Regions from separate parts of the Cellulomonas fimi ATCC 484 genome, predicted to be linked through region 2. Evidence: riboswitches for the same ligand, from Rfam matches in the RefSeq annotation. Region 2 holds a riboswitch; the other holds the start of a gene.
The links. Region 2 has a riboswitch for cyclic di-AMP ahead of CELF_RS10420 (C40 family peptidase). Riboswitches for the same ligand answer to the same signal wherever they lie in the genome.
Positions count from the first base shown of each region.

Region 1: it holds a riboswitch for cyclic di-AMP, as region 2 does, so the genes downstream of both, CELF_RS03690 (C40 family peptidase) here and CELF_RS10420 (C40 family peptidase) in region 2, are expected to answer to the same signal.

Region 1 covers NC_015514.1:807,328-810,724, reverse strand. The annotation lists gene CELF_RS03695 (HNH endonuclease) at 53-655, opposite strand; gene CELF_RS03690 (C40 family peptidase) at 868-1,626, opposite strand; cyclic di-AMP (ydaO/yuaA leader) riboswitch at 1,629-1,788, opposite strand; gene CELF_RS03685 (iron-dependent transcriptional repressor DtxR) at 2,062-2,754, opposite strand; gene serC (phosphoserine transaminase) at 2,867-3,397, shown strand, end outside.
Region 2 covers NC_015514.1:2,278,692-2,282,088, reverse strand. The annotation lists gene CELF_RS10430 (response regulator transcription factor) at 1-621, opposite strand, end outside; gene CELF_RS10425 (DUF305 domain-containing protein) at 746-1,363, shown strand; gene CELF_RS10420 (C40 family peptidase) at 1,437-2,228, opposite strand; cyclic di-AMP (ydaO/yuaA leader) riboswitch at 2,230-2,388, opposite strand; gene CELF_RS10415 (TetR/AcrR family transcriptional regulator) at 3,059-3,397, shown strand, end outside.

The DNA.
Region 1 (3,397 bases), 1.5 Mb from region 2:
GGCGATACCGCAGTTTGGCACAACCTTGACCCGGGACCGGAACAGCCGGAGGTCAGGCGGGCACGTACGCCGCCCACAGCGGCTCGGAGCGGGCCGCCGCCGTCCCGAACGTGACCGACCAGCGTGGCGCGCGGGGCGCGAACCCGAGCTCCCAGCCGATCTCGTGCAGCAGCCGGTCCGCCTTGCGGTGGTTGCACCGCACGCACGCGGCCACGACGTTCGTCCACTCGTGCCGCCCTCCGCGCGAGCGGGGGTGGACGTGGTCGACGGTGTCCGCACCGCCGCCGCAGTAGGCGCACCGGTGGCTGTCGCGCTGCAGGACCGTGCGACGCGTCGGCGGCACCGGACGGCGCACCGGGACGTGCACGTACCGCGTCAGGCACAGCACGACGGGCAGCGGCACCGACGCGTGCTCGGAATGCAGCAGGCGGCCGTCGGTCTCCAGGACGGTCGCCTTGCCGCTCATGACGAGCAGGACGGCCCGGCGGAGGCTCACGATGCACAGGGGCTCCATGCTCGCGTTGAGCAGCAGGGAGCGGGCGCCGGAGGACAGGACGGGTGCCGGCGCGCGGGAGGCGGCGGGGCCGGTGCCGGTGGCGGCGGGGGCACGCCCCGTGCCCGATCCGGCGGCGAGCGTGACGGTCTCGGTCAGCACGGCGTCCTCCCGACCTCGGAAGTCGGACCGGCTGGCTGCCGGACCGGCGAAGCGACAGCGTGGTGCGCGACCAGAGTACGCGGCGGTGGGCGGGCGTCCACCACGGGAGCGGCCGTGCCACGGGTGAACGGCGCCGTCGCGGTGGGGGCAACGACGAGGCCCCCGACGACGCGGACGTCGTCGGGGGCCTCGGTGGACCGAGCCGGTCGGTGTCAGCCGACGCGGAGGAAGACCGGCGAGCTCTGCCAGATCTCGCGGAACTGGATCGTCTTGCCGGGACGCGGCGAGTCGATCTGCTGGTTGCCGCCGGCGTAGATCGAGATGTGGCCGGGGCTCCAGATGAGGTCGCCCGGCTGCGCGTCGGCGCGGGACACGACCGTCGCGGCGGCCTTGATGCCCGAGCTCGTGCGCGGCAGCGAGATGCCGAGCTGCGCGTAGACGTAGGAGACGAACCCGGAGCAGTCGAAGCCCTCGGGGGTCGTGCCGCCCGAGAGGTACGGCGTGCCGACGTAGCGGGCCGCGACCTCGAGGACCGCGTTGCCGGCGACCGACTGCGGGATCGGCGCGTTGCTCGTGGTGGCCGCGGTGCGCGTGGTGCTGCGCGACGCGGTCGTGGTGGTGCGGCGCTCGGGGGCCGGCGGGGGCGTCGGCTTCACGGCCGTGACGGCCGGGGCGTCGAACGTCCAGGCGGCCTCGGCGGGCGAGCTGACGACGGGCGACGTGTTGAGCACGGCACGCGCGGAGGCGGTGAGTGCTGCGGTGTCGACCGAGTTCAGGGCTCCGGCGTTGTCCGACGCGGCACCCGCGGGGGCGCCGATCATCGTGACGAGGAGGCCGGACGACGCCGCGACGACGGCGGTGCGGCGGCCGGCGGTGCCCATCTGCTCCGAGGCGGCGGAGGCCAGCTCGGACAGGGGCGTCGAGGGACGACGCGCTGCCCGATGCCGGGCGCGTGTGGTGCTCACGGTCACTAGGTGCCTCTCCTGTCGCCTGCGAGGTGAGCTGTCGGGTTCGAGTGGGAGAACACTCGGCCTGGGCGGCGGTCCTGCTGCCACCTGGGCTTCACCCCAAGGTCACCGTCTCCGGTGGACCACAAAACGTGGGTCCCCCGCCCCTGCCGGCGGTTCGTACGGACCTCGGGGCGGCGGCAGGGTTAGGCGTTCCGCTCGAGGGCTTCCACGGAGGAGGGTTCCGAGAAGCAGGTTGAACGTACAGGAGCGTTCGGGTGATTGTCACGTTCCGATCACGGCCAGATACGGCTTGTGTTGGACACCCGTCCGGCGTGTCGCCGCGACACGCCGGAACCACCTGGGAGGACGCCTCGGACGCCCGTGGGAGCGCGCGCACGCGCACGTGCCGGATCTCACCCGGACCCCCTGCACGGCCACCCCGTGGCCGCAGGCGCCTCAGCGCGTGCCGACGAAGATGTGCCGAGCGACGTCGTCCGGGAGGTCGAGCACGGTGCCCGAGCCCGCCACGCCGACCGTCACGACGCCGTCGCCGCGCTCCACGGTGACGTCACCGCCGGGCCGCACGCCGGCCTCCGCGAGCCGTGTCAGCAGCTCGACGTCGACCTGCAGCGGCTCCGCGATCCGCACGACCACGACCGTCGTCCCGTCGGCCGAGGGGACGGCTGTCAGCGGCGTCACCCCGTCGAGGAAGTTCACGCGCGTGACCTCCTCGCCGATCTCGGCGAGGCCCGGGATCGGGTTCCCGTACGGGTCGAAGTGCGGGTGGTCGAGCAGCGCCGCGAGCCGCTTCTCGACGCGCTCGCTCATGACGTGCTCCCAGCGGCACGCCTCCTCGTGGACGTACGGCCACTCCAGGCCGATCACGTCGGTGAGCAGGCGCTCCGCGAGGCGGTGCTTGCGCATCACGCGCACCGCCTTCGTGTAGCCCAGGTCGGTCAGCTCGAGGTGGCGGTCGCCCGTGACGACGACGAGGCCGTCGCGCTCCATGCGCGCGACCGTCTGGGACACCGTCGGGCCCGAGTGGCCGAGCCGCTCCGCGATGCGCGCCCGCAGCGGCGTGCGGCCTTCCTCGGTGAGCTCGTAGATCGTCTTGAGGTACATCTCCGTCGTGTCGATCAGGTCGCTCACCGCACAGCCTCCGCGTCTCCTCGTGCGCCGGCGGACCCCTCACACCGCGCGCTGCCCACAGATTAGTTGGTCGGTACGACCCGGCCGGGCCACGACGGCCTATCCTCGGGCCGTGCCCGCTCCTGACGCCCCGCCCGCCGTGACGATCCCCGCGCACCTGCTGCCGCGCGACGGCCGCTTCGGGTCCGGGCCGTCCAAGATCCGCCCCGAGCAGGTCGACGCGCTCGCGCGGACCGGCCGGACGCTGCTGGGCACGTCGCACCGGCAGGCCCCCGTGCGGGCGCTCGTCGGGCGGGTGCGGGCCGGGCTGACCGAGCTGTTCGGGCTGCCCGAGGGGTACGAGGTCGTGCTGGGCAACGGCGGGTCGACGGCGTTCTGGGACGTCGCGACGCTGTGCCTCGTCGAGCAGCGCAGCGCGCACGCGGCGTTCGGCGAGTTCGGCGCCAAGTTCGCCGGTGCCGCGGCCCGCGCACCGTTCCTCGGCGAGCCCGTCGTCACGACCGTCGCGCCCGGGCAGGTCGCGGTGCCGGGTCTCGCCGACGGCGTCGACGTGTACGCGTGGCCGCACAACGAGACGTCGACCGGTGTCGCCGCGCCCGTGCGGCGCGTGCCCGGGTCCCGCGAGCAGGGTGCGCTGGTCGTC
Region 2 (3,397 bases):
CACGTCGACGAGGTGGTCGTCGCCGACCCAGCCCGGTCCCCACACGGCGTCGATCAGGGCCCGGCGGGAGAGCACCACGCCCGGCCGCGACGCGAGCGCGGCGAGGATGTCGAACTCGGTCCGCGTCAGCTCGACGCGGCGCCCGTCGAGGTGCGTCTCGCGGGCACCCACGTCGACGCGCAGCGCCCCGACCTGCAACGGGGGAGGACCGGCCGGCGGTACCGCGGTGGACTGCCGCGGACGGCGCAGGAGCACCCCGACGCGCGCCATGAGCTCGCGCGGGCTGAACGGCTTCGTGACGTAGTCGTCGGCGCCCACCGAGAGTCCGATGAGCGTGTCCACCTCCTCCGCGCGCGCGGTCAGCATGACGACGTAGCAGTCGGTGAACGTGCGCAGCCGCCGGCACACCTCGACGCCGTCCACCCCGGGCAGCCCGAGGTCGAGCACGACCACGTCCGGCCGGACCTCGCGGACGACGTCCACGGCCTGCGCGCCGTCGTGGCACAGCGTCACCGCGAACCCGTCCCGCTCGAGGTACCCGCCGACGAGCGTGGCCAGGGCGACCTCGTCGTCGACGACGACGGCCCGTCGGGCGGCGGCCGGTGCGGGTGCGGGTGTCATGGCTCCATCTTCCGGGACCGGTCGGCGGTCCTCGCGGACTTCATGAAACCTTGATCGAACGGCGAGCCCCGCTGCGCGGCACCGGGGTGAGGGTGGATGCCGTCCCGACCGTCAGGAGATCCCCATGACCACGACCGCACGTCGCCGCCTGGTCGCCGCGGCGTCCGCCGCGACCCTCGCCCTCACCCTCGCCGCGTGCTCGGGCGCCGACCCCGCGACCGGCACCGGTTCCGGGGAGACGGCGACGTCCGAGGCGGCCGCGGCGGAGCAGCACAACGACGCCGACGCGCAGTTCGCGCAGATGATGATCGTGCACCACGAGGGCGCGATCGAGATGTCCGAGCTCGCGGTCGAGCGCGCCGAGAGCCCCGAGGTCGTGGCGCTGGCCGAGCGGATCTCCGCCGCGCAGGGACCCGAGATCGAGCAGATGTCCGCGTGGCTCGAGGCGTGGGGCGAGCCCCAGCCCGACGACATGGGCCACGGCGGCATGGACCACGGCGGCATGGACATGGACGGCATGGACCAGGCCGGCGCCATGAGCGACCTGGACTCGCTGTCGGGTGCGGAGTTCGACCGGCGTTTCCTCGAGCTCATGACCGCGCACCACGAGGGCGCCATCGAGATGTCGGAGCAGGAGCTCGAGGACGGCGAGAACACCGACGCGCTGGCTTTGGCCCGCACGATCATCGACGCCCAGACGGCCGAGATCACCGAGATGGACACCCTGCTCGGCACGTCGTGAGCCCGCACGACGGACGGGCCGGGGTCGCCTCCGCGACCACCGGCCCGTCCGTCGTCTCAGCCTCGCGCCGTCCTCACGACAGGCGGATGAACACCGGGCTGGACTGCCAGATCTCCCGCAGCTGGATCGTCTTGCCGGGCCGCGGCGCGTCCACCTGCATGTCTCCACCCGCGTAGATCGCGACGTGGCCGGGCGACCAGATCAGGTCGCCGGGCTGGGCGTCGGCCCGGGAGACGACCGTGCCGGCGTAGCGCTGCTGGCTCGACGTGCGCGGAAGGGTGATCCCGACCTGGGCGTACACGTACGAGGTGAACCCGGAGCAGTCGAAGCCGTCGGGCGTCGTCCCGCCGGACAGGTACGGCACGCCGATGTACCGCATCGCGATCTCCACGACCGCGCTCCCGGCGGCGCTCGCGGGCACCTCGACGGCGGGGGCGGGCTCGGCCGCCTGCGCCGCGGCAGGTGCGGTCGCCCTGCGCTCCTGGGTGCGGGACGCGGCCGGCGCGGAGCGGACCTCCACGGGCGGCGGGGGCGGGGGCGGGGCGACCGCGGTCACGACGGGGGAGTCGAACGTCCAGGTCGCGTCGGCCGGGGCGGTGACGACGCGCGCGTCGATGACGGCACGTGCGGCCGCCGTCGCCGCGTCGGTGTCGACCCCGCCGATCGACCCGGCGGAGTCGCGCGGGTGGTCGGCGAACGAGGGCGCCGCGGCGAGGCCGAGGGCGAGCCCCGACGCCGCGGCCACGGCGAACGAGCGCCGACCGGCCTGGCTCACGCCGTCGGCCGAGAGGGTGACGAGGTCGTCGAGGGCGGTGCGTGGTCGACGCGCGGATCTGTGACGGGAACTCGCGGAGCGAGCGGGCATGACAAGACCTCCCGTACGCCTGCGAGGTTAGCTGTCGGGTTCGGGCGGAAGTCTCCCGGCCACGTCGTGGCTTCACCCCGAGGGCACCGTGGTGCCCGCACTCCTGGGTCCCCCGTCCCTGCCTCTCGTGCTCGAGGTGCGCCCTCGGCGGTCGGCAGGGTTCGGCGCCCACCGAGGACGTGCCGGCGGTGCACCGACGACGTCGAGGCTAGACGACGCCTCGTCGGATCCCGGCACCGCTGCCGGAAAGTCAACGCGATCTTCATGAAGCGCCGACGGCGGGCCTGACCGTCCGCGTCCGCCGGGGACGGTCCCGCTCGGGACGCCGGCACCGCGGGGACCGCGTCGCCCGCAGCGACGTCGCCGACCACCGCGGGCGACGGGCACGCGCACACGCACGCCGACGGCGCCGGCTCGTCGCTCCCCGGCGAGCACGGGCACGGCGTCGCGATGGACCCCGCGGACGGGCGCGTGCACCTGGCCACGCACGAGGGTCTCGACCGGTTCGGGGACGACGCCTCCCGTTCGGGCGTGCTCGCGCTCGACGGTGCCGCGCTGCGGGCCACGGACGACGGCTCGACGTGGCGCCCTCTCGACGTGCCCGTGCCGCCGTTCACGCTCGACGTCTCCCGGGACGGCCGCACGGCGGTCCTGGAGTCGGTCGACCTGCAGGCGGGCTTCGTGCCCGTCAGCGGGCCTGAGGGCGACGCCCTGCGAGGTCGACGGATCCTTCATGGGACGTCCGGGCTCCCTGCGGCGGCGCCCCGACAGCGGGGGCCTGGTCGCGCGACCTCTGGCCACGGCCGGATGTTAGTGACTAACATCGAGCCATGCCCGGCCCGTCGACGCGCGACCGCCTGCGAGCCGTCGCGCTCCGGCTCTTCCTCGACCACGGGTTCGACGCCACCACCGTCAACCAGGTCGCGGCCGAGGCGGGCGTCTCGCACATGACGTTCTTCCGGTACTTCGCCACCAAGGAGGACGTCGTGATGGACGACCCGTACGACGACGTCATCGTCGACGCCGTCCGAGCCCAGGACCCGGCGATGCGCGCCGTCGACCGTGTCAGGCTCGGCATCACGACCGCGTGGGCCGCGCTGCCGGAGCCGACCGCGGACGAGACGCGCGCACGCGTCCGCCTCATCGCGGGTCACCGCGGCCTCATGGCC